Regions from separate parts of the Microbacterium sp. NPDC058389 genome, predicted to be linked through region 1. Evidence: predicted binding sites of a transcription regulator. Region 1 holds the regulator's gene; the other holds the start of a gene.
What was found. Region 1 encodes HrcA, which represses chaperone genes, less so after heat shock. Its sites were predicted from a motif close to TTNGCACTCGNNNNNNNCGAGTGCNAA; they were not measured.
Positions count from the first base shown of each region.

Region 2: a site for HrcA is predicted at 1,566-1,592, ahead of groES (co-chaperone GroES). Genes of this name have one in related genera too.

Region 1 covers NZ_JBHXJQ010000001.1:416,810-421,222, forward strand. The annotation lists gene hemW (radical SAM family heme chaperone HemW) at 1-1,174, shown strand, start outside; gene hrcA (heat-inducible transcriptional repressor HrcA) at 1,297-2,337, shown strand; gene dnaJ (molecular chaperone DnaJ) at 2,388-3,503, shown strand; gene ACFWJ8_RS02155 (16S rRNA (uracil(1498)-N(3))-methyltransferase) at 3,507-4,244, shown strand; gene ACFWJ8_RS02160 (HIT domain-containing protein) at 4,311-4,413, shown strand, end outside.
Region 2 covers NZ_JBHXJQ010000008.1:54,531-58,943, forward strand. The annotation lists gene ACFWJ8_RS12570 (Hsp70 family protein) at 1-1,385, opposite strand, end outside; gene groES (co-chaperone GroES) at 1,674-1,970, shown strand; gene rarD (EamA family transporter RarD) at 2,212-3,135, shown strand; gene ACFWJ8_RS12585 (metal-sensitive transcriptional regulator) at 3,157-3,483, opposite strand; gene ACFWJ8_RS12590 (heavy metal translocating P-type ATPase) at 3,495-4,413, opposite strand, start outside.

The DNA.
Region 1 (4,413 bases):
AGCCCTGCCCGACGGCATCCACGTCGATCCCGCCGCACCGTTCGGCGTGTACCTCCACGTGCCGTTCTGCCGGGTGCGGTGCGGCTACTGCGACTTCAACACCTACACGTCCTCGGAGCTGCGCGGAGCGCGCCAGGACCAGTACGCCGACACGCTGCTGCGCGAGGTGGAGCTCTCGAGGTCGGTGCTCGGCGCGGCGGGCGGCCTGCGCCCCGCGTCGACGGTGTTCTTCGGCGGCGGCACGCCCACCCTGCTGCCCCCGGGCGACCTCGCGCGCATGCTCGACGGCGTGCGCGGCGCGTTCGGTCTCGCCGACGGCGCCGAGGTGACCGTCGAGGCGAATCCCGACACCGTGTCGCCGGCCGTCGCGCACGAGCTCGCGGCCGCCGGAGTCACGCGGCTGTCGATCGGCATGCAGTCCGCCGTGCCGCATGTCCTCGCCGCGCTTGATCGCACGCACGACCCCGACAACGTGCGCACCGCGGTCGCCGCGGCGCGTGAGGCGGGGCTCGACGTCAGTGTCGACCTGATCTACGGCGCACCGGGCGAATCGCTCGAGGACTGGCGCGCGTCGCTGGAGGCCGCGGCGGCGCTGGAGCCCGACCACATCTCGGCGTACGCCCTCATCATCGAGGACGGCACGAAGCTCGCGCGACAGATCCGCCGCGGCGAGGTGCCCGCACCGGACGACGACCTGCAGGCCGACATGTACGAGCTCGCCGACGATCTGCTCGCCGCCGCGGGGTACGACTGGTACGAGGTGTCGAACTGGTCGCGCGGTGTCGAGCACCGCTCGCGGCACAATCTCGCCTACTGGACGGGTGCCGATTGGTGGGGCTTCGGCCCGGGCGCGCACAGCCACATCGCCGGCGTGCGCTTCTGGAACGTCAAGCATCCGGCCGCGTACGCTCAGCGGCTGGCGGCGGGGGAGTCGCCCGGCGCCGGACGCGAGATCCCGGATGCCTCCGCCCGAGCTCTGGAGGGCGTGCTGCTGCGCACCCGGATCCGGGAGGGCCTCGACGTCTCGGAGCTTCTCGGCGAGGGCCGCCACGCCGTCGCGGCGCTCATCGCGGACGGGCTGATCGAGGGCGCGGACGCCCTCCGTGGGCGCATCGTGCTGACCCGCCGAGGCCGGCTGCTGGCGGATGCCGTCGTGCGAGCCCTCACCGACTGACACCGGGTCCTCGACTCGCGCCGTGCGCTCGGCGATCACGCGATGCCGATCGGATAGAATTGGCACTCCAGACATGTGAGTGCCAGAAGCGCACGGCGTCCACGGCGAGGCGAGGAGGCGGGATGGTCAGCGAACGAGGTCTGCAGGTGCTGCGGGCGATCGTCCAGGACTACGTCGACACGCGCGAGCCCGTCGGCAGCAAGGCCATCGTCGAGCGCCACGCCTTCGGCGTGTCGGCCGCGACCATCCGCAACGACATGGCGCTGCTGGAGGACGAGGATCTCATCGTCGCCCCGCACACGTCTTCCGGCCGCGTGCCCACCGACAAGGGGTATCGCGTCTTCGTCGACCACCTCGCCGAGCTGCGCCCGCTCAGCAGCGGGCAGCGGGCCGCGATCGCGTCGTTCCTCGACGGCTCCGGCGACCTCGACGACGTGCTCGTGCGCACGGTGCGGGCGCTCACGCAGCTGACCGGCCAGGTCGCGATCGTGCAGTACCCGTCCTTCGCGCGCGCGAACGTGACGCACGTCGAGCTCGTGCAGCTCGGCGGCGGACGCATGCTCGTGATCGTCGTCACCGACACCGGACGCGTCTCGCAGCGGCTGACGTTCGTGGGCGACGAGTTCGACGATCCAGACCTCGCCCGCATCCGCGCCGAGCTCGGCACGCTCCTGGTCGGCCGCCCGGTCCGCGATGGACTGCAGCGGATCGCCGACCGGCTGGCCGCGCCGTCGGCGCAGGCTCCCGCCCACGTGCGCGCGACCGATGAGATCGTCCGGGCCGTCGCGGAGGAGCTCGAGGAGTTCCGGCAGGACAAGCTGGTGATGGCCGGGAGTGCCAACCTCGCGCGGCGCGAGGCGGACTTCCGCGGCAGCATCTACCCGCTGCTGGAGGCCATCGAGGAGCAGGTGACGCTGCTGCGTCTGATGGGCGAGATGGTCGCCGACGAGCATGGCCTCGCCGCCAGCATCGGTCGCGAGAACGAGCCGTTCGGCCTGGCCGAGGCGTCAGTCGTGACGAGCGACTACGACGCGACGGGCTCCCGTGCCCGCGTCGGCGTGCTCGGTCCCACGCGCATGGACTATCCCACGAATCTCGCGGCGGTCCGTGCCGTCGCGCGCTATCTCACGCGCATGCTCGAGCAGGACGACAGTTCCCGCTGACGCGGACGCGCACACGATTTCCGCGGCGCGGCCGCGGCAGGAAGGCGAAAGTGGCTGACCACTACGAGGTCCTCGGCGTCTCACGCGACGCCACCCCCGACGAGATCAAGAAGGCGTACCGGCGACTCGCGCGCCAGCTCCACCCGGACGTGAACCCCGGAGAGGAGGCATCCGAGCGGTTCAAGCTCGTGACGCACGCCTACGACGTCCTGAGCGACCCCGACCAGCGGGCGCGGTACGACATGGGCGGCGGCGACTCGCCGTTCGGTGGCGGCGCGGGCGGCTTCGGCGGATTCGGCGACATCTTCGAGACCTTCTTCGGCGCCACCGGTGGCGCGCGCGGCGGACGACCGCGCTCGCGCCGCGAGCGCGGTCAGGACGCGCTCGTGCGCGTGACGCTCGAGCTCGGCGACGTGGTGTTCGGCGTGCACCGCGACATCGAGGTCGACACGGCCGTGACGTGCGAGACGTGCGAGGGCTCGTGCTGTCAGCCCGGCACGACGCCGGTCACGTGCGACATCTGCCACGGCACCGGTCACGTGCAGCGCCAGGTCCGCAGCCTCCTCGGCAATGTCGTCACCACCCAGCCCTGCAACGTGTGCCAGGGCTACGGCACGACGATCCCGTACCCCTGCGCCACGTGCCAGGGTCAGGGTCGCGTGCGCTCGCGCCGCACGGTGTCGCTCGACATCCCGGCGGGCGTCGAGACCGGGCTGCGCCTGCAGCTGCCGGGCTCCGGCGAGGTCGGTCCCGCCGGCGGCCCCAACGGCGACCTCTACATCGAGGTTACCGTCACGCCGCACGAGGTCTTCAGCCGCGACGGCGACGACCTGCTGGCGACCCTCGAGGTCTCGATGCCCGATGCGATCCTCGGCACCACCACCACGATCGAGTCGCTCGACGGCCCTGTCGAGCTGGAGGTGCGCCCCGGAGTCCAGGGCGGCGACATCCTGACGATCAAGGGCCGCGGCATCACACCGCTGCGCGGCTCGCAGCGCGGCGACCTCAAGGTGGGCGTGCACGTCGTGACCCCGACGCGCCTCGACCACAAGGAGCGCGCCCTCATCGAGGACTTCGCCAAGCGCACGAAGGCCCCGGCCCCGAAGCTCGCCGAGTTCCATCAGGGCCTGTTCTCCAAGCTGCGCGACCGGTTCCGGAACGGCTGACCCGTGGCCCTGCACTTCCTCCTGGACGAACCGGCAGCGGCGGGCCCCGGCGACGCCGTGACCCTCACCGGAGCAGAGGCGCACCACGCAGCGACGGTGCGCCGTGTCCGCGTCGGCGAGGAGGTGACCCTCGGCGACGGCCGGGGTGCCCGGCTGACCGGCCGTGTCGAGTCCGTCGCGCCGCGCGAGGTCATCGTCCGCGTCGAAAGGCGAGTGGATGCCGCCGCCCCGAGCCCGCGCGTCGTGCTGGTGCAGGCGCTCGCCAAGGGCGACCGCGACGAACTCGCGGTGCAGGCTGCGACCGAGCTCGGCGTCGACGAGATCGTGCCGTGGCAGGCGTCGCGCAGCGTGTCCCGGTGGGATGCGGCCAAGGCCGCCAAGGGCCGGGCGCGCTGGGCGACGATCGCCCGCGAGGCGGCCAAGCAGGCGCATCGCGCGTGGCTGCCCGAGATCTCGGAGCTCACCACCACGCGTGCGCTCGTGCAGCGGGCCGCGGCATCCCTCGTCCTCGTCCTGGAGCCGACCGCCGCGGACGCGCTCAGCACGCTCGAGCTCGACGCCGCCGATGCGCGCGACATCGTGCTCGTCGTGGGTCCCGAGGGCGGGATCGCTGCGGACGAGCTGGAGGCCTTCGTCGCCGGCGGTGCACGGCTGGTGCGCCTGGGCGACACCGTGCTGCGCACCTCGACCGCGGGCCCGGCCGCCCTCGCCGTCGTGAGCACGCGGCTCGGACGCTGGTGAACGTCGGGCGGGTCGACCGACCGGGCGCCGGGCCCGACGGAGGGGCGCGTCGGTAGACTTGCCGACATGAGCGAACCCTCGATCTTCACCCGCATCCTGAACGGCGAGATCCCCGCCGACGTGGTCGGCGAGACCGAGAACGCGGTGGCGATCAAGGACATCGCTCCCA
Region 2 (4,413 bases), on a different contig from region 1:
GCGAGCCGGGGAAGGTCGGCGTCGGCACGGGCGGCGGGGTCGCTCAGGAAGGACCGATCCTCGGCGTCGGCGAGCGAACCGGCGGCCATGGTTCCGGCAAAGGCGATCCCGCCGGTCACCGTGATCGCGGCAGCGGCGATCAGGATCGGGAAGCGCCGCCTCGCGGCGTGCTCGGGACGCGGGGTCCGAGCCCCGCGTCCGCGCGGTGGAAGCAGCTCTGCATCTCGTCGCGCACCCTGGACGAGTTCGTCGAAGGTCTCAGGAGGCACGGCGACCTGTCGTGCGCGACCCTCCTCCAGCCGGCCCATGCCGGCACGCGCAGCGCCCAGCGAGATCGACGCCTTCGGGTCGGTGTCGATCGCGATCGGGCGATCGAATCGCTCCGACAGCAGCTGGGCGACCATCGGGATGCGCGACGAGCCGCCGATCAGCACGACGGCGGCCAGCTGCTCGGGGGTCATGCCGGCGGACTCGATCGTCCGCTCGGTCGCGTCGAGGGTCCGCTCGAGCGCGGGCCCGATCATCTCCTCGAACTCCGCGCGGGTGATCCGCACGGTCGAGGGCGTCGACCCGACGAACACGGGGATGACGGCATCCGAGTCGAACGAGAGCGCCTCTTTCGCCTCGATGCAGTCGCGCCGCAGCTGCTGCATCGCACGGCGTGCGTCGGCCCCGCCGCTCAGTGCCGAGGCGGTGTCGATGCCGGCGGATGCGATCGTGTGGCGCAGCACTTCGTCGTCGAAGTCCGCCCCGCCCAGATCCTCGATGCCGGCAGCGTCGCCGCGCACCTCGAACGACGTGGTCCCGGATCGTTGCAGGACGACGGCGTCGAAGGTCCCTCCGCCGAGGTCGTACACCGCGATCGCCGCGCCTTCGGCGAGCGGATACTCCGCGGCGTAGTGGCGCGCCGCGGCCTCCGGCTCGGGGATGAGATCCCACTCCGTGAGCCCGCGCGAGGCCAGCGCCGCTCCGACGAGCCCGAGGCGGTGCGGCCCCCATTCGCTCGGGTGCGTGAGCACGATCTTCGCCGGCGGCTCCCCTTCGCGCTGAGAGACCTCGTCGACCACGCCGGCGATGCATCGTGCGAACAGGTCCTCGGCCCGCAGCGCGAGCCCGCCGACCATGACGGGGATGTCGTCGCCGATGCGGCGCTTGAACTCGCGGACGAGATGCTCGGGCTGGGCGAGTCCGCGCCTCTCGGCGGCATCCGCGAGAAGCAGATCGCCGTCGTCCGTGACGAAGACCGCCGTCGCGACGTTGTCGCCTCGGCGCCCCAGCGGGACAGGGGCGACCGCGAGTTCGCCGTTCGGACCTGTGCGCGCCGTTGCCGCTGCGGTCCTGCTCGTGCCGACGTCGATCGCCAGCACGTACTCATGCGAAGTCATCTCTGAAACTCTCCCAGTGAGTTCAGGACGCGACTCCCCCCGCGCACTGGTCTACCACCGTCGGTGTCTCAGCGCGAGTGGGGCCGCGCAACAGGGATATCTCCTCAGAGCATCCTGAGCCCGCCTTGATACATCGGATTCTCGACCGGATCGCCGGCTTCGGGACGAGTGTGACGCGCATTGGCACTCACGTTGCGGGAGTGCCAATCCGTTGCCTAGACTTGACGTCAGCACTCTCAACGTCAGAGTGCTAACGAGTCTTCAGTCTCAAGAAAGAAGAGGTAGACCGTGTCGGTTTCCATCAAGCCGCTCGAGGACCGCATCGTCATCAAGCAGGTCGAGGCCGAGCAGACCACGTCCAGCGGTCTGGTCATCCCCGACACCGCCAAGGAGAAGCCCCAGGAGGGCGAGGTCGTGGCGGTGGGTCCGGGCCGCATCGACGACAACGGCAACCGCATCCCGCTCGACGTCGCCGTCGGCGACCGCGTGATCTACAGCAAGTACGGCGGCACCGAGGTCAAGTTCGGCGGCGACGAGTTCCTCGTCCTGTCGGCTCGCGACGTGCTCGCGGTCGTCGTCCGCTGAGTTCAGCGCACACGCGTACCGAGAGGGTCGGATGCTTCGGCATCCGGCCCTCTCGTCGTTCCCGACGGCAGGGATCGCACGACGAACGGCAGGCGAGGGGATGCCGCGACCCCCGCCCCGGCGTCCCCGTCGGCGCGAGCGGTCCTAGGCTGGGACGGTGAGCTCCGAACCGACGTCCCGCCACACCGAGGCCGGCGTCGGTGACCTGGCAGAGGCGGCCGCTTCCACAGCCGGGATCGCGCTGCCCCCGTCGTCCGACGAGCCGGGCCGCGAACGCACGCTCGGCACGGCCTACGGGCTCATCGCCTATCTGCTGTGGGGCTTCCTCCCGCTGTACTTCCTGCTGCTGAAGCCGACCGGGCCGTTCGAGCTCGTGGCCTGGCGCATCGTGCTGTCGCTCGTGTTCTGCGCGCTGCTGCTCACGGTCACGCGGACGTGGGGACGGCTCGCCGCGATCATGCGCCAGCGGCGACTGCTGTGGCTCACCGCGCTCGCCGGCGTGCTCATCTACATCAACTGGCAGGTCTTCATCCTCGGAGCCCTCAGCGGCCACGTGATCGAGACGAGCCTGGGCTACTTCATCAACCCGATCGTGACCGTCATGCTGGGCGTGCTCGTGCTCCACGAGCGGCTGCGGACCACGCAATGGGTCGCGATCGGCATCGCCGTGGCCGCGGTGGTCGTCATCATCGTGGGCTACGGCGCCTTCCCGTGGATCGCCCTCACGCTCGCGGCGTCCTTCGGGGTCTACGGGCTCGTGAAGAAGCAGGTCGGGCCGTCGGTCGATGCCGTGAGCGGCCTCACGCTCGAGACCCTGTGGCTGACGCCGATCGCCGCGATCGTGCTGGTCGTGGTGGCCTCGACGCAGGGCCTCACGATGGGGGCGAACGGCTGGGAGCACACGGTGCTGCTGAGCCTCACCGGCGTCATCACGGCGGTGCCGCTCCTGCTGTTCGCCGCGGGAGCACGGCGGGTGTCGCTCACCACGATCGGTCTGCTGCAGTTCGCGGCGCCGATCCTGCAGTTCCTCATCGGGTGGCTCGTGCTGGAGGAGCCCATGCCGCTGGAGCGCTGGATCGGGTTCGCGCTGGTGTGGATCGCGCTGATCGTGCTGACGGTGGACTCGATCCTCCACGCCCGCCGCCGCGTGCGGGCGGCCCGCTGACGAGCCGCCCTTCGGCGCGCGTCAGCGCACGAGGCGGGCGATGGCCTGCGTGGCCTCGGTGATCTTGGCGTCGGCCTCTTCGCCGCCCAGACGGGCGGCATCCACCACGCAGTGGCGCAGGTGGTCGTCGAGCAGGCCCACGGCGACGGCCTCGAGGGCCGAGGTCAAGGCGCTGATCTGGGTGAGGATGTCGATGCAGTACTTCTCGTCCTCGACCATCTTGTGGATGCCGCGCGCCTGACCCTCGATGCGCTTGAGGCGGTTGAGGTACTTGTCCTTGTCGGTGATGTACCCGTGGTGGCCGTGCGCGTGGTCGAGGGGCGTCTGCTCCAGTGCGGTGTCGGTCATGTCTGACTCCTTCAACGACGTGAGTTCGAGAGGCTGCGGAACCGCCGCAGGCGAAGGCTGTTGCTGACCACGAAGACGCTGGAGAACGCCATGGCCGCTCCCGCGATCATAGGGTTCAGCAGGCCCAGCGCGGCCAGCGGCAGGGCGGCCACGTTGTACGCGAACGCCCAGAACAGGTTCACACGGATCGTGCCGAGCGTCGCACGCGACAGCCGGATGGCGTCGGCGGCGCTGCGCAGGTCGCCGCGCACGAGCGTGATGTCGGAGGCCTCGATGGCGGCATCCGTCCCGGTCCCCATCGCGAGGCCGAGGTCGGCCTGCGCGAGCGCGGCGGCGTCGTTCACGCCGTCGCCCACCATGGCGACGACGCGGCCTTCGGCCTGCAGATCCTTGACCACCGCGACCTTGTCGTGCGGAAGCACCTCGGCGATGACCCGCTCGATGCCGACCTCGTCGGCGATCGCGCGGGCGGCCGCGGCGTTGTCGCCGGTGAGCAGCACGGGAGTGAGCCCGAGCGACCGCAGCTGGGCGACCGCCTCGGCGCTCGTCGGCTTGACCTGGTCGGCCACGACGAGCAGCCCGCGGACCTCGCCGTCCCACGCCACGAGCACGGCCGTGCGGCCGAGCGACTCGGCAGCGGCCTTCGCCTCCGCGATCGCGGCGGGCGCCGCCAATGCCCAGTCGGCGAGCAGCGCCTCGCGTCCGACGAGCACGGCGTGCCCGTCGACGACGCCCGACACGCCCTTGCCGGGCACGTTCTGGAACGCTTCCACGACGGGCAGCGTGCCCGTCTCTTCTGCTGCGGCGCGGGCGATCGCCTGAGCGATGGGATGCTCGGACGCGTGCTCCAGGGCGCCGGCGAGGCGCAGCAGCTCCGCGCGGCCGAGGGTGGCGGCAACCACTTCCCCTGCGACCACCACGTCGACGAGC